4 regions of the Mesorhizobium sp. B2-5-7 genome follow, and region 2 is predicted to be linked to each of the others. Evidence: predicted binding sites of a transcription regulator. Region 2 holds the regulator's gene; each other region holds the start of a gene.
What was found. Region 2 encodes HrcA, which represses chaperone genes, less so after heat shock. Its sites were predicted from a motif close to GTTAGCACTCNCNNNNNGNGAGTGCTAAC; they were not measured.
Positions count from the first base shown of each region.

Region 1: the regulator HrcA is predicted to act here: its motif matches at 2,115-2,143, upstream of groES (co-chaperone GroES).
Region 3: the regulator HrcA is predicted to act here: its motif matches at 2,693-2,721, upstream of groES (co-chaperone GroES).
Region 4: the regulator HrcA is predicted to act here: its motif matches at 2,115-2,143, upstream of FJ543_RS18475 (co-chaperone GroES).

Region 1 covers NZ_VFUO01000001.1:1,454,544-1,458,738, reverse strand. Annotated here, with positions in the region: gene groL (chaperonin GroEL) at 35-1,690, opposite strand; gene groES (co-chaperone GroES) at 1,756-2,052, opposite strand; gene FJ543_RS07290 (class I SAM-dependent methyltransferase) at 2,217-3,227, opposite strand; gene FJ543_RS07285 (hypothetical protein) at 3,186-3,953, shown strand; gene FJ543_RS07280 (TetR/AcrR family transcriptional regulator) at 3,972-4,195, opposite strand, start outside.
Region 2 covers NZ_VFUO01000003.1:704,096-708,290, forward strand. Annotated here, with positions in the region: gene FJ543_RS17340 (sorbosone dehydrogenase family protein) at 13-1,377, opposite strand; gene FJ543_RS17345 (hypothetical protein) at 1,462-1,659, opposite strand; gene hrcA (heat-inducible transcriptional repressor HrcA) at 1,762-2,844, opposite strand; gene rph (ribonuclease PH) at 3,000-3,716, shown strand; gene FJ543_RS17365 (VOC family protein) at 3,900-4,195, shown strand, end outside.
Region 3 covers NZ_VFUO01000007.1:115,804-119,998, reverse strand. Annotated here, with positions in the region: gene FJ543_RS26755 (shikimate kinase) at 1-4, shown strand, start outside; gene groL (chaperonin GroEL) at 588-2,252, opposite strand; gene groES (co-chaperone GroES) at 2,314-2,610, opposite strand.
Region 4 covers NZ_VFUO01000004.1:108,766-112,960, forward strand. Annotated here, with positions in the region: gene groL (chaperonin GroEL) at 1-1,584, opposite strand, end outside; gene FJ543_RS18475 (co-chaperone GroES) at 1,644-1,958, opposite strand; gene FJ543_RS18480 (usg protein) at 2,350-2,628, shown strand; gene FJ543_RS18485 (hypothetical protein) at 2,717-2,926, opposite strand; gene FJ543_RS18490 (ATP-binding protein) at 2,923-4,195, opposite strand, start outside.

The DNA.
Region 1 (4,195 bases), on a different contig from region 2:
CAACTTGGATTCATGGGCGTGCTTTATGGACTTCTTAGAAGTCCATGCCGCCCATGCCGCCCATGCCGCCGCCGCCCATGCCGCCAGGCATGCCGCCGCCAGCCGAATCCTTCTTCGGAGCTTCGGCGATCATGGCTTCGGTGGTGACGAGCAGGCCGGCGACCGAGGCCGCGTCCTGGAGGGCCGTGCGCACGACCTTGACCGGATCGACGATACCCATGACGATCATGTCGCCATATTCGCCGGTCTGGGCGTTGTAGCCGAAGGTCGCGCCCTTGTTCTCAAGGATCTTGCCGGCAACGATCGAGGCTTCCGCACCAGCGTTGGCCGCGATCTGGCGGGCCGGAGCCTGCAGCGCACGACGAACGATGTTGATCCCGGCGGCCTGGTCGGCGTTGACGCCTGTCACCTTGATGTTGGCCGAAGCGCGCAGCAGGGCAACGCCACCGCCAGCAACGATGCCTTCTTCCACGGCCGCGCGGGTCGCGTTGAGGGCGTCATCGACGCGGTCCTTCTTTTCCTTGACTTCGACTTCCGTCGCACCGCCGACGCGGATCACCGCAACGCCGCCGGCGAGCTTCGCCAGACGTTCCTGCAGCTTCTCCTTGTCGTAGTCCGAGGTGGTCTCCTCGATCTGCTGCTTGATCTGGGCGACGCGGCCCTGGATCTCGGCTTTCTTGCCGGCGCCGTCGACGATGGTGGTGTTCTCCTTGGAGATCGACACCTTCTTGGCGCGGCCGAGCATGTTGAGGCCGACATTCTCGAGCTTGATGCCGAGGTCTTCCGAAATGACCTGGCCACCGGTCAGGATGGCGATGTCTTCCAGCATGGCCTTGCGGCGATCACCGAAGCCCGGCGCCTTGACGGCGGCGATCTTCAGGCCACCACGCAGCTTGTTGACGACCAGCGTGGCGAGCGCCTCGCCTTCGACGTCTTCCGAGATGATGAGCAACGGCTTCGAGGTCTGCACGACGGCTTCGAGGACCGGCAGCATCGCCTGCAGGTTGGAGAGCTTCTTCTCGTGCAGGAGGATGTAGACGTCCTCCAGCTCGGCAACCATCTTGTCGGCGTTGGTCACGAAATAGGGCGAGAGATAGCCGCGGTCGAACTGCATGCCTTCGACGACTTCGAGTTCGGTCTCGGCGGTCTTGGCTTCCTCAACCGTGATGACGCCTTCGTTGCCGACCTTCTGCATCGCTTCCGCGATCATCTTGCCGACCGACTCGTCGCCATTGGCCGAGATCGTGCCGACCTGGGCAACTTCCTCGGAGGTCTTGATCTTCTTGGCGGCCTTGCCGAGAGCAGCGACCACTTCGGTGACGGCCAGATCGATGCCGCGCTTCAGGTCCATCGGGTTCATGCCGGCCGCAACCGACTTGTGGCCTTCCTGGACGATCGACTGCGCCAAAACGGTCGCGGTCGTGGTGCCGTCGCCGGCGATGTCGTTGGTCTTCGAAGCAACTTCGCGGACCATCTGCGCGCCCATGTTCTCGAACTTATCTTCAAGCTCGATTTCCTTGGCGACGGTGACGCCGTCCTTGGTGATGCGCGGGGCGCCGAACGACTTGTCGATGACGACGTTGCGGCCCTTGGGACCGAGCGTGACCTTCACCGCGTCGGCGAGGATGTTGACGCCGCGCAGCATGCGCTCACGGGCATCGCGAGAGAATTTTACGTCTTTGGCAGCCATGTTTTAGCTCCTGGCAGGGGCTCGGATAGAGCCCGAAAAATTCAAGTTGAGGGTGAGGCCGATAATCAGCCGATGATGCCCATGATGTCGGATTCCTTCATGATCAGAAGGTCTTCGCCATTGAGCTTGACTTCGGTGCCCGACCACTTGCCGAACAGGATGCGGTCGCCGGCCTTGACGTCCAGCGGGACCAGCTTGCCAGCTTCGTCACGAGCGCCGGAGCCGACGGCGATGATCTCGCCTTCCTGCGGCTTTTCCTTCGCCGTATCCGGGATGATGATCCCGCCAGCGGTCTTGGATTCGGATTCGACCCGGCGAACGACCACGCGGTCATGAAGCGGGCGGAACTTCGACTTTGCCATTTTTTCTTCCTCGATGAGAACGGTGAGAAACAGTTCCTCCGTCCGGCGGCGCCGGACACATAGTTAGCACTCACCAAAGGCGAGTGCTAACGTGGCGCTGAAATAGGCCGCCGACCTGCCAGAGTCAAGGCGCGCGGAGCGCCTCTTGGTAGGATGGCGATGACTTATCGAAGCTTGGCCGAACCGAGCACCAGGAGCGGACAACGTTCCGCCAGGGGATAACTGCCGCTTGGCACGACGCGCACCTGGTCGAACCAACCGCGCGCCTCATCCTCCAGCATGGCCAGCGTCGCGAAGCTGTACTTCGTTTCGGAGCCCGCATAGACGTCGATCGTGTTGATGGATGCCATACTCCATCCGGTGCATGCGGCAAGGGCCTCCCGATTCGGAAACAGCTTGTCGAATGCCGCACGGATTGCTTGCACATCGACGCTGCTGTCGCAGTCGCCGGTCGTGCACGCCATGGCTATCCGCCATTTGAGCGCGTGGAAATTCTCGATTCCGCCGGCCAGGACCAGAGCTTCGATGCCGCGCAGGTCATCCGCGGTTTCCGGCCGAGCAAACACGCGGATCGCCGCACGCCGGCCAGGCTTTAGCACCCTTGCGATTTCACCGAACAGCGAACCGCGCGCGGCCTTGGTATCGACCGCCGACAGGCAGCCGTCGCCGATGACCGCGTCGAAACATTCCCGCTCGACCGGGAGGTCAAGCCAGTTGCCGGCCATCGCCCTTCGCGAGGTGTTGTCGCCGGCCCATACGCCGGAAATCATGGCAGCCGATTGATCGATCGCCAACATCGATCTGCCTAGAACCGCCAGTTCAGGTGTCACCCCAAGCAGAAGTACATCGGCATTTCCGAGATCGAGTTCGCGCTCGAATATGCCGACGGTTTCCGGCGTCGGCCGGAGCGGGGCGTCCAGGAGCTTCCAGTGCCGATGATAACTGTCCCAATGATTCGTCATGCAGACCCGTTGGAGCCCAGGAAAGTCTGGCATTGATTGATTAGAGCCGCTTAATGGAAGTGGGGATGGAAGCCAAGGGGTTAGCTGGTGGCGCGCATCATTGTCATAACGCATGAGCATGACCGGTTTCTGGGTCGCCGCGGCCTTCTGCTGCGCCGGAATAGCCGTTACATGCTTTTCGATATTCTCGAGGACCTGAAGAGGCGGGGCCATTCGGTCCGGATTCAGCCTGGCCTCTCCGGACAATCCAGCGCCGATGTCGCGGTTCTGCACGTCGATGCGACAACGACACCGGCAGATTATCTCGAATATGCGCGGAGTTTTCCCTTATGCCTCAATGTCGGGGCCGCCGACATATCGAAACGGCGGGTAAGCGGAGCGCTTCTGGCCGAGGGCGACGGCTGGCTGGGCCCGGTCATCGTCAAAAGCAATCTCAACAACCAGGGCATTCCGGAGACACGGCTCAATCGGCGGTCGAGGCGTGCCGGCCAACCGGCACCCTTTGCGCACGTGCCAGCCATGCCGTCCTACGAGGTCTACCAATCCCGGGACGACGTTCCCGATGGCGTCCTCGATCGCGATGATCTGGTCGTGGAAAAGTTCATCCCGGAAAAAGAACCTGACGGCTTTGCGGTGCGCTTCTGGGTGTTTTGCGGAGAGCGCGAGCGCTGCACCCGCTACGTCTCGCCAAACAGCCTGGTCAAGGCATCGGAAACGATCCGGCGCGAGCCCGCCGCTGTTCCCGACGAACTGCGCGAACGGCGGCGTGAACTCGGCTTCGACTATGGGAAATTCGATTTCGTCATGCATGAGGGCAGGGCTGTTCTCCTCGATGCCAACAAGACGCCCGGCCGCCCGCAGAACCTGGTGAAGATGTTCGCGGCGGGCGCTTCCGACCTGGCCGATGGTTTCGAAGGCCTCATCCGCCGGGCGAGATAGGTCCCCGGTTGCCGGTCGCTAAAGAAACAGCCGCAACTGGGTGTGGATGATCGATCGGTAATCCTCGATGGTCCGGCGGCTTTCCGCTTCGCCCTGCGCAAGCGCCAGGCGCACAACGCCGCCGGCGAGCTGGAAGATCAGCAGAACCATGCGTTCGAATTGCTCGTGCTTTTCCGGCTCGAGCAAGGCGATGACGTGGTCGCAGAACATCTTGGCCTGATGCCGGGTTTCGGCGATGTCGA
Region 2 (4,195 bases):
CGCAAGCAAGGGTCAGGAGCGGTCGCCACTATAAGTCACGCGCCAGATCGTGCCGTTGCCGTCCTCGGAGACGATCAAGGATCCGTCGCCGGCCGCCGCAACGCCGACCGGGCGGCCCCACACCTCGCCATTGGAAACGACGAAGCCGGTCATGAAATCCTCGTATTCGCCGGTTGGCTTGCCGTCCTTGAACAGAAGCCGGACCACCTTGTAGCCGGTCCTGTTGCCGCGGTTCCACGAACCGTGCAGGGCAACGAAGGCGTCGCCTCGATACGCCTGGGGAAAGCCGGTGTCGGCGGGCAAATCCTTGCCATCGTAGAAGGCGATGTTGAGCGGCGCCGAATGCGCCTGCATCAGCACGTCGGGACTGTCAGCCTTGCCGGCGAGATCGGACCGCTCGCCCTTGTGGCGCGGGTCCTCATTGTCGCCGATATAATACCAGGGCCAGCCATAGAAGGCGCCTTCCCTGACCGATGTCGCGTATTCGGCGGGCACATTGTCGCCGAGCCCGTCGCGCTCGTTGACGACACACCATAGCGCGCCGGTCGCCGGCTGGACGGTCATGCCCGAACAGTTGCGCAAGCCGGTGGCGACTGTGCGGCCGTTCTTGCCGTCGGGATCGAAGGCCCGGACCTCGGCCCGGCCCGCCTCGGAACCCCAACTGGCGCCGAGCGGCTTAGCCTTGACCCAGGAGTCGAGCCCGCCCCTGGGCCTCTTGCCCATGTCCTCGGCGACATTCGAGCCGGAGCCGACGGAAAGATAAAGTGTCTTGCCGTCGGGCGAGAAGGCGATGTCGCGGGTCCAGTGGTGGGTCGAAGGAATGTCGGCGACGATGGTTTGCGGCTCGCCCGAGGCCTTCAGGTCGCCATTGCCGTAGGCAAAACGCACGATGCTGTCGCTGTTGGCGACGTAGACCCATTGCGGGTCCTTGCCAGGGGGATAGAAGGCAATGCCATAGGGCCGGTTGAGACCGCCGGCAAAGATGCTTTTCTCCGCGGCTTTCGCGCTGCCCTTTGCCAGGCGATAGACCCGAACCTGGTTGGCCTTGCTGTCGGCAACGAACAGGTCGCCGTTGGGTGCGATGCGCACGACGCGCGGATTGTCGATCCCCGAGGCGATTAACTCGGCCGAAAACCCCGGCGGCAAATGCGGCTTTGCGTCCGCCGGCATGTCGATCACGCCGGCGCTGTTGGACGCGGATTTGGTGACATAGGGTTTCGGCAGGTCTTCCCGCTTGATCAGCCGGCGCACGCCGGGCCTGTCGGCGCTCCAGTCGCCGAAGGCGGCCGGGCCTTTGAGCACAGGCTGGTCGGCTTGCTGGGCCAGCGCCGCGGTCGTGACAAACAGTGCGGACATCGCCAGTCCGGCCAATCGCATCACTTCCTCCAATCCGTCATGAAGGAAAGCAACGATCGGTTTGCCCGTGGGTTCCGTTGCGCACGATGCGCAAAACCTCTCGGATCATGTCCCGGCTGCGTAAAAATCGTCGTCCAGGCGTTTTTCCAATTCAACGAGATCGGCCGGCAATGGCAGGCCCATGGCGCGCATCTCGCGCAGTTTTTCGCGCAGCTGTTCCTGAATTTCGTGCTGGTCCTCCGGCTGGTTGACCATCTCCTCGAGCAACAGACTGATCTGGGCCTTGAACGATTCCAGCGCCATTCTTTTTCTCCTTTGCAGCCTGTCTGGATTTACGGTCCCGCCAGGAAAGTCGTTCGCGGTCGAATTCCGGCATGGAAGCCAAGGCAATAATTCCTGGATTCCTTACCTCAGCATGCGGGAAATCAGCTGTGCCGTATAATCCACCATCGGCACGATGCGGGCATAGTTCAGCCTTGTCGGGCCGATGACGCCGAGCGCGCCGACGACGCGGGCGTCCTTGTCGCGATAGGGCGCCACCACCAGCGACGAGCCCGACAGCGAGAACAGCTTGTTTTCCGAGCCGATGAAGATGCGCACGCCCGATCCCTGCTCGGCGAGGTCGAGCAATTGGATCAGCCCGTCCTGCGTCTCCATGTCCTCGAACAGGTGGCGCAAGAGTTCGATGTCGGCCTGGGCGGTGACGTTTTCCAGCAGATTGGCGCGGCCGCGCACGATGAGCCGCGCCGGCAGGCCGCTTTCGGCCCCCGCCCACACCGCAAGCCCCTTCTCGACGAGGTCCTGCGACAGCGTGTCGAGGGCGGCTCTCGTCTCTTCCTTGATGCGGGCGATCTCGGTGCGCGCCTCGGCCAGCGTGCGGCCACGGATATGCGCATTGAGGAAATTCGAGGCCTCGTGCAGTTGCGAGACGGTGATGCCGGCGGGCAGCTCGACGACACGGTTTTCGACATCGCCATTCTGCGATACCAGCACGGCAAGCGCCTTGGTCGGCTCCAGCTGGATGAATTCGATATGCTTGAGCGCCACCTCGTTCTTGGCCGCCAGCACCAGGCCGGCGCCGCGCGACATGCCCGACAGCATCTGGCTGGCCTCGGTCAGCATATGCTCCAGCGTCGCGCCGGAGCCGGAGGCCCGCACCTGCGCCTCGATGGTGCGGCGCTCCTCGTCGGAGAGGTCGCCAAGCTCCATGAAGGCATCGACGAAGAAACGCAGGCCAGCCTGGGTCGGCAGGCGCCCGGCCGAGATGTGCGGCGCGTAGATCAGCCCGAGATGCTCGAGGTCGCTCATCACGTTGCGGATGGTGGCGGGCGACAGCGAGGACGGCAGGATGCGCGACAGGCTGCGCGAGCCCACGGGTTCGCCGTCCCGCAGATAGGAATCGACGATGCGCCGGAAGATGTCGCGCGAGCGCATGTCGAGCGACTGAAGAGCCAGCGACTGCGAGGCGGGATCGACTGCCTTGGTCATTCGGCTAAAAACCTCCGGTTCAAGGATATAGACTTCGGTGGGCCGCGCGCAACCCGGTGTCTGTGTCGGATCGCTCGGCCATTTTCCTTTGCGCCATGGGCTTGGTGGGGCTACAAGCCGGCCACGATTCAAAAAATGACAAGAAAGCAGGCCGAATGCGCCCCTCCAAACGCCAATTCGACGAAATGCGCGCCATATCCTTCGAGCGCGGCGTCTCCAAGCATGCCGAAGGCTCGTGCCTGGTGAAGTTCGGCGACACGCATGTCCTGTGCACCGCCAGCCTTGAGGAAAAGGTGCCTGGCTGGATGCGCAATTCCGGCAAGGGCTGGGTGACGGCCGAATATGGCATGCTGCCGCGCTCGACCGGCGAGCGCATGCGCCGCGAGGCCTCCGCCGGCAAGCAGGGCGGCCGCACGCTGGAGATCCAGCGGCTGATCGGCCGTTCGCTACGCGCCGTGGTCGACCTGCAGGCGCTGGGCGAACAGCAGATCACCGTCGACTGCGACGTCATCCAGGCCGATGGCGGCACCCGCACCGCTTCGATCACCGGCGGCTGGGTGGCGCTGTATGACTGCCTGCGCTGGATGGAAGCGCGGCAGATGGCCAGTGTTTCGAAAGTGCTGAAGGATCATGTCGCGGCAATTTCCTGCGGCATCCATGACGGCCAGCCGGTCATCGATCTCGACTATATCGAGGATTCCTCGGCCGGCACCGACGCCAATTTCGTCATGACCGGCAAGGGCGGCATCGTCGAGATCCAGGGCACCGCCGAGGGCGAGCCTTTCTCCGAAGAGCAGTTCGCGGCCTTGATGGGCCTGGCCAAGAAGGGCATTTCCCGGTTGGTCAGCCTGCAGCAGATGGCGGTGGCTTAGTTTATTCATGCGGAGCCTGGGCACCCCCCTCTGCCCTGCCGGGCATCTCCCCCGCAAAGGGGGAGATCGGATGTTGTCGAGAGCTTCGCCAATAATCAGCATAGAATACCATGAGCCGGCGCTCACGCCGCCAATCTCCCCCCTTGCGGGGGAGATGGCCGGCAGGCCAGAGGGGGGTGCCTCCTGACTCCCTCTGCCATTCTTGAATCCGCCCTCTACGTCACCGACCTCGCTGAAGCAGAGGTCTTCTACACCGATATCCTCGGCCTCACTCTCCTCGGCAAGGTCGACGGCCGCCACCTTTTCTTCCGCTGTGGCCCGGGCGTGCTGCTGATCTTCAACGCCGAGGCGACCAAGATTCCGCCGGCGTCCGATGCGCGGCTGAAGGTGCCGCCGCACGGCACGGTCGGCGAAGGCCATCTGTGCTTTGCCGCAAACGCCGCTGAAATCGACGGCTGGAAAGCCCATCTCTTGGCGAA
Region 3 (4,195 bases), on a different contig from region 2:
ATGACAACAAGCTTTAGGCGACAACGATCAGGTCCTTTCGCAGGTTTGGTGCAGGGGGCGGGTTCGCGCCGAATGCTAACAAAAGTGGGAATCGCATGCATAAAGTCGTCAGAAGCCTCTGGCCGAGTCGATCTGGTCCTAGATGACACAGGAGATTCGTTGACCGCCCAATGGCCCGCCCTTCACAGCAGTGATGCGGCAGCAGGGCTTCGTTCGCGGTCTGGCAAGGTCTCGAGATGACAGGCTGCTTGTGCTTGGGATCGAGGTCATGGCCGAGGGCGTGGAGACAGAGGCAGACCGACAAATTCTGCACAGCTTGGCTGCAGAACCGCTCAGGGCTTCCTGTCCCTATGCCCCAATCACTTGAATTTGCAGTAAAAGAGTACGCGAAAGAGTTGTGACCGGTACCAGCTGTTGCTGACTGCATCAAGAAGAGCGTCAAAGGACGAGATGGGTGCTGGAAATGGACATGAGGTAATAGGCGGTATCAAGCGGCCAGTACGACGATGTAGCTGTGGTTCCGCGAAGTTGTGCAAAAAAAGGGCGGCATCGCTGCCGCCCTTTCCGTATTGCGCAGGTAGCGTGGATTAGAAATCCATGCCGCCCATGCCGCCCATGCCGCCCATGCCGCCGCCGCCCATGCCGCCAGGCATGCCGCCGCCAGCCGACTCCTTCTTGGGAGCCTCCGCGATCATGGCTTCGGTGGTGACCAGCAGGCCGGCGACCGAGGCCGCGTCCTGAAGAGCCGTACGGACAACCTTGACCGGATCGACGATACCCATGGCGATCATGTCGCCATATTCGCCCGTCTGGGCGTTGTAGCCGAAGGTCGCGCCCTTGTTCTCAAGGATCTTGCCGGCAACGATCGAGGCTTCCGCACCGGCGTTGGCCGCGATCTGGCGGGCCGGAGCCTGCAGCGCGCGACGAACGATGTTGATGCCGGCGGCCTGGTCGGAGTTGACGCCGACAGCGTTGATGCTCAGCGAAGCGCGCAGCAGCGCGACGCCACCACCAGCAACGATGCCTTCTTCGACGGCCGCGCGGGTCGCGTTGAGGGCGTCATCGACGCGGTCCTTCTTTTCCTTGACTTCGACTTCCGTCGCACCGCCGACGCGGATCACCGCAACGCCGCCGGCGAGCTTCGCCAGACGTTCCTGCAGCTTCTCCTTGTCGTAGTCCGAAGTGGTCTCTTCGATCTGCTGCTTGATCTGGGCAACGCGGCCCTGGATCTCGGCCTTCTTGCCGGCGCCGTCGACGATGGTGGTGTTCTCCTTGGAGATCGACACCTTCTTGGCGCGGCCGAGCATGTTGAGGCCGACGTTCTCGAGCTTGATGCCGAGGTCTTCCGAGATGACCTGGCCACCGGTGAGGATGGCGATGTCTTCCAGCATGGCCTTGCGGCGATCACCAAAGCCCGGCGCCTTGACGGCAGCGATCTTCAGGCCGCCACGCAGCTTGTTGACGACCAGCGTGGCCAGGGCCTCGCCTTCGACGTCTTCCGAGATGATGAGCAGCGGCTTGGAGGTCTGCACGACGGCTTCGAGAACCGGCAGCATGGCCTGCAGGTTGGAGAGCTTCTTCTCGTGGAGCAGGATGTAGACGTCCTCGAGCTCGGCAACCATCTTGTCGGCGTTGGTGACGAAGTAGGGCGAGAGATAGCCGCGGTCGAACTGCATGCCTTCGACGACTTCGAGTTCGGTCTCGGCGGTCTTGGCTTCTTCAACCGTGATGACGCCTTCGTTGCCGACCTTCTGCATCGCTTCCGCGATCATCTTGCCGACCGACTCGTCGCCATTACCGGCGATCGTGCCGACCTGAGCAACTTCCTCGGAGGTCTTGATCTTCTTGGCGTTCTTGATCAGCGTCGCGACGACTTCGGTCACAGCCAGATCGATGCCGCGCTTCAGGTCCATCGGGTTCATGCCGGCGGCAACGGCCTTGTGGCCTTCCTGGACGATCGACTGCGCCAGAACCGTCGCGGTCGTGGTGCCGTCGCCGGCGATGTCGTTGGTCTTCGAAGCGACTTCGCGGACCATCTGCGCGCCCATGTTCTCGAACTTGTCTTCAAGCTCGATTTCCTTGGCGACGGTGACGCCGTCCTTGGTGATGCGCGGGGCGCCGAACGACTTGTCGATGACGACGTTGCGGCCCTTCGGGCCGAGCGTGACCTTCACCGCGTCGGCGAGGATGTTGACGCCGCGCAGCATGCGTTCGCGGGCATCACGGGAGAATTTGACGAGCTTCACAGCCATTTTTTTGCTCCTGGGCAATTCGGCCTAAATTCAGATTGGATGTGATGAAAGGCGACGGCGGTCAGCCGATGATGCCCATCACGTCGGATTCCTTCATGATCAGAAGGTCTTCGCCATTGAGCTTGACTTCGGTGCCCGACCACTTGCCGAACAGGATGCGGTCGCCAGCCTTGACGTCCAGCGGGACCAGCTTGCCGGTTTCGTCACGAGCACCGGAGCCGACAGCGATGATCTCGCCTTCCTGCGGCTTTTCCTTTGCCGTATCCGGGATGATGATCCCGCCCGCGGTCTTGGATTCGGATTCGACCCGCCGAACGACCACGCGGTCATGAAGCGGGCGGAACTTCGACTTTGCCATTTTTTCTTCCTCGGTGAGAGCGGTGAGAAACACCGTCCGGCCACGCCGGACAAACTGCAAAGCCCGGCTTTGCCGGACCGTTGTTAGCACTCACCGCGAGCGAGTGCTAACAACGGGAGGATTAAGGGGTAAGCCGGAGATAGTCAAGACGAAAGGGCAGGCGCATGAGCAAAATCTTGATCCAAAGCTCTCAGGCAAGGCGACCACTTTGAACACTCCTGCTGACTTCGTCATTTGGCATTCTCGGCAGCGCGTTTCGACAATTTATGTTCGCCTACCATTCCCAGCGGCTTTGGAGTGCTAAGAGCCTGTGAATTTCTTTGAAGATCCGTTGCAACGCCTGCGCGCTGCGGGGAGTGCTGATCAGGCAGCGAGACTTGCGAACTTCTTGTGCCAGGAGGCATTCGGATTGAAGGCCGTATCTCGCTTGTGGTTTGCTCAAACCCAGGACGCAGGGGTTGCTGCCGCTTACTTACATTTTGTCGGCCAGCCCGCTACGGCTGTCGCCGCATCACCGCACCTGCACACGGGTGCGCCTCGCGAGGAAGTTCATTCGGGAACAAACCCACTCGGAGTGCTGGTAGTCGGCAAGTGGTTTTGTTGCTGCCAAGCTCATCAGGTGCGCTCAATCCGCCGCGGCACCCCCCGTCTCACAATGGACTATGGCGCGTTTGATCCACACCAGAGCCGCCCCGGTAGGATCGGCTCCGTCGGTCAGACCAGACGGTGGCTGACTTTTCTAAACTCCAACCAATCAGGGGCGCCTCTAAACTCCAACCAATCAGGGGCGCCAGGAACAGGTCTGGGAGTGGGTCGCGAGTGACATCCGTACGCGAGGCAGCGCGCCTCCTCCAAGGGTGAAGATGCTCGCAGCCGAACTTGATCTGCCACATGCCGGCTTTGAAGTTCGTCGAAGCGAGAATAACCGTTGCTGGCGAAGTGACCCTGCATTACACCTGTGTAGCTTGGCATAGGTTGGGGACAGATTGTCTAAATAGTCCTGCGGGGCCGAGGGCCGACTTCCTCGAACCCGTCCGAGTAGAAATCGACGTGCGTTTCCATTTTGGTTGCGCGGGTGCTCCAACCTCAAGTCGCTTCCAACCACGAGCGCGGCTTTCCCGCACAGCGACCTCGAGCAGACAAGGGGCAATCATTGGAGCGCATCTCGGGTCGAACATACAGCTCCGAAATCTGGCCGGACTTGCCTCCTGCATAGATCGCCGTGCACTCATTCAGTACGACTATGCCGGCCGGCTCGCCACATTCATTTCGTTGGCAAGCACTGTCGCCGCGCTTTGTTTGACGAAGTCGGGCGTGGGCGCTTTCCCGCCAGAGAGTTCATCGAGTAGCGCGTGAATGAAACGGGCGCCCGTTTCTGCGTCCAATAAGTTGGCCCGTCCAGTAGATACGGAAGGCATGGTTTCTCCCCCTCCTAGGGGGCGGCGTCCCGATTCGTGCTGCCAATCGCAAGGTGCGCTGGCAAAAAATGGAACTGCGAATCCGGCTATGATGGAGGGCTGCTCTCCTGTATGCAAGCCATTCTTGGGATTTGCAAAAACCGTCGCCCGCTCGTCCAAGCCAGGGA
Region 4 (4,195 bases), on a different contig from region 2:
CTTCTTCGGCTTCTCGGCCACCATTGCCTCGGTGGTCACCAGCAGGCCGGCGACAGACGCGGCATCCTGCAGCGCGGTGCGCACCACCTTGGCGGGGTCGATCACGCCCTGGCCATAGAGATCGCCGAACTCGTTGGTCTGAGCGTTCCAGCCCCAGCCGAATTCGCTCTTCTCGCGCAGCTTGCCGACGATGATCGAGCCTTCAGAACCGGCATTTTCCGCGATCTGGCGGACCGGCGTCTCGATGGCGCGGCGCACGATCTCGACACCGGTCTTCTGGTCGGCATTGTCCGTCTGGACAGCATCGAGCGCCTTGGCGGCCCGAAGCAGCGCGACGCCGCCGCCGGGCAGCACGCCTTCCTCGACAGCCGCGCGGGTCGCGTGCAAGGCATCGTCGACGCGGTCCTTGCGCTCCTTGACCTCAACCTCGGTCGAGCCGCCGACGCGGATCACCGCGACACCGCCGGCAAGCTTGGCCAGCCGCTCCTGCAGCTTCTCGCGGTCATAGTCGGAGGTGGTCTCCTCGATCTGGGCCTTGATCTGCGCGACGCGGCCCTGGATTTCTTCCTTGCGCCCGACGCCGTCGACGATGGTGGTGTTTTCCTTTTCGATCACCACCTTCTTGGCGCGGCCCAGCATCTCCAGCGTCACATTCTCGAGCTTGATGCCGAGATCCTCGGAGATCGCGGTGCCGCCGGTGAGGATCGCGATGTCTTCCAGCATGGCCTTGCGGCGGTCGCCGAAGCCCGGCGCCTTGACGGCCGCGACCTTGAGGCCGCCGCGCAGCTTGTTGACGACCAGCGTCGCCAGCGCCTCGCCCTCGACATCCTCGGCGATGATCAGCAGCGGCTTGCCCGACTGGACCACCGCTTCCAGCACCGGAAGCAGCGCCTGCAGGTTGGCGAGCTTCTTTTCGTGGATCAGCACGTAGGGCTCGTCAAGTTCGACGCGCATCTTGTCCTGGTTGGTGACGAAATAGGGCGAGAGATAGCCACGGTCGAACTGCATGCCTTCGACGACTTCCAACTCGGTCTCGGCGGTCTTGGCTTCCTCCACCGTAATGACGCCTTCATTGCCGACCTTCTCCATCGCTTCGGCGAGGAAGCGGCCGATCTCGGCGTCGCCATTGGCGGAGATGGTGCCGACCTGCGCGATCTCGTCGTTGCGGGTCACCTTGCGGGCGTTGGCCTTCAGCTCGGCGACCACGGCGTCCACCGCCTTGTCGATGCCGCGCTTCAGGTCCATCGGGTTCATGCCCGAGGCAACGGCCTTGGCGCCCTCCTTGACGATGGCCTGGGCCAGCACGGTCGCGGTGGTGGTGCCGTCGCCGGCAAGGTCATTGGTCTTGGAGGCTACTTCGCGCACCATCTGCGCGCCCATGTTCTCGAACCTGTCCTCAAGCTCGATTTCCTTGGCGACAGTGACGCCATCCTTGGTAATGCGCGGCGCACCGAACGACTTTTCGATGACGACATTGCGCCCCTTGGGGCCGAGCGTCACCTTCACCGCATTGGCCAGGATATCGACGCCGCGCAGCATCTTCTCGCGCGCTTCGGTATGGAATTTTACCTCTTTGGCAGCCATTGGATCACTCCTCTATCTCTAGGCAGCATTCGTTGACTGGTGGATTTTCTAAGAAGCCGTCAGGCGGCCTTCTTCACTTGCGCGGTCTGTTCGATCACGCCCATCACGTCACTTTCCTTCATGATGAGCAGATCCTCGCCATTGAGCTTGATCTCGGTGCCGGACCATTTGCCGAAAAGGATACGGTCACCCACCCTGACATCCAGCTCGGTCAGTTTGCCGCTGTCGTCGCGCGCGCCGGGACCGACGGCGATGACTTCGCCTTCCTGCGGTTTTTCCTTGGCGGTATCGGGAATGATGATGCCGCCGGAGGTCTTTTCCTCGGCCTCGATGCGGCGGACCAAGATACGGTCATGCAATGGACGGAACGCCATGTCGTTCTCCTCTTGGGACAAACAGGTTTTCAGCTTCCTCCACACCGGACCGGCAATTCGGGCCGATGCGGAATGCGGCGACCCTTTGTCAGGCATCGCGCGCGCATATCGAGCTAGTTTTCCCTTTTTTCGGTTTCAAGAGGCCGGCCAGAAAATTTTAGCACTCACGCCGTCGGAGTGCCAACTCACTGTTATAGCGGTCTTATTCGCTCTGCGTCGGGAGCCGCCCCTTGAATTTACGCCTAGATCCGGCAAAATTATCCGAGCCGGTACCATCGCCGGCGCCGGAACCGCTCACCCTCTGAAGGAGTTGTTTACCGACGGCGCACATTGATGGGCCGAGAGACTTTTTCGCCGTTGCGGCCACCGCTGCCGCCGAAAGGAGACACGAATGATCGCAAGCGTCAGCAAGGAGTTCCGCCTCCAGATGGAAGGCTATGGCCTGACCACCGCACAAATCCATTACCGTCTGCCTGACCATCGGAGCCTGCTGCAGCTTTATGTCTGGCAGGACTACGACCTGGCGCCGGAGTTCCCCGAACTCAAGGGCTTTCTCTCCTATTGGGAGCGCGAATTGGACGGGCCGCTTCACTCCGTCCACATCGCCCACCACCGGCTCATCACCCCATCGGAATGGCGGGCGGTCGACGGTGTCATCACGGTCCAGTAAGGGCGGCGTCATCGCGCGGTGCTGACCTTACCAGAAGCCGACCAGCGACCTCACCATCGCCTTCGCACCCGCCATCTGCAAGCAAGCTTCAGATACGATGATTGACCAGCGCCACGCCGAGCCCGGCAAGGATCGAGCCGCAGGTTCCCGGCACCAGCCACCTTGCGCCGCTTGCCGGGGACCGCGCAAGCGCCAGCGAGGCGATGCCGGCCGCCGCCAGGTCCGCCATCGAGAACCAGCGGATCAGCGTTTGTCGATGAGATCGCAATGCCGCCACAGCCGCGTTGGATGCCCTCACAAAGCCAGGCTTCCCTGTTCCGCCCCCTCGGCATTGGGATCGCCGGGCGCCGTTGCCCAGGCGAGTTCGACCAGCGTCACGGTGCGCTTCCCCGTGCCGTCGAGCTGGCAGACGATGAGGCCCTGCTCCTCGATATAGGTGAGCAGCCGCCGGGCGCGGCGCATGGAATGCGAGCCGTAGGCGCGGGCAATCGCGCCATCGCTCGGGCACGGCCAGCCCTCCTTCGCCGCGCGCGCGATCATCATGAACACGCCTTGCATGTCCTCCGGCAGCAGCGAAGCGCGCACCGAGACGTCGCGCCACACATCGTCCTCGCTGGCTTCGGCCCCCAGTCCGGCACGGGCGCGCGTCAACATGCGCCGGAAGGTGGGCAGGTCAGGCACGACCGAGGCGAGGCCCTCGATGCGGCAGCGCACGACAAACTCCTGGTAGAGCACCCCGATCACGCGGAAGCCCGCGTCGGGTTGTGCAAGAATGGCGCGCAGCACGCGGTCCACCCGCTCGCGCCGCTCCGCCAGATCCTCGGCGCTGACTTGCGGCTCCGCCGGTTCGGGGCGGATTTCCAGCGCAGCCGACTTCGCCACCATCAACTGGTCGAGCAGGTCCGGCGACGCCACCCGGCGCGGCGCGCGCATCGTCTCGGGCGGCGGGGCGGCCAGGATGATGGCGCGGGCATCCTCGAGCGCCGCCTCCGGCAGCGGCATCAGCTTGGGCGTGCCGTTGCGCGGGCTGGTGTCGGTCGGGCCGATGCGCAGGCCGAGCGGCCGGCGCGACAGTGCCGGCCCCAGCGCCATGAACTGGCCGCGCTCCAGATCGCGGAACGCCTCCGCCTGCCGCCGCTCCATGCCCAGGAGATCGGCCGCGCGCGCCATGTCGATATCGAGGAAGGTGCGGCCCATCAGGAAATTGGAGGCTTCCGCCGCGACGTTCTTGGCGAGCTTGGCCAGCCGCTGCGTGGCGATGATGCCGGCAAGCCCGCGCTTGCGGCCCCGGCACATCAGGTTGGTCATGGCGCCGAGCGAAAGCTTGCGCGCCTCGTCCGACACCTCGCCGGCCACCGCCGGCGCGAAAAGCTGAGCTTCGTCGACCACCACCAGCATCGGGTACCAGTGGTCGCGCGCGACCTCGAACAGCCCGCCGAGAAAAGCAGCGGCGCGCCGCATCTGGTTCTCGGCATCGAGGCCTTCGAGGTTGAGCACGGTCGAGACCCGGTGGATGCGCGCCCGCTCGCCGGCCGCCTGCAGGCCGCGCTCGGTGTGCTCCTCGGCA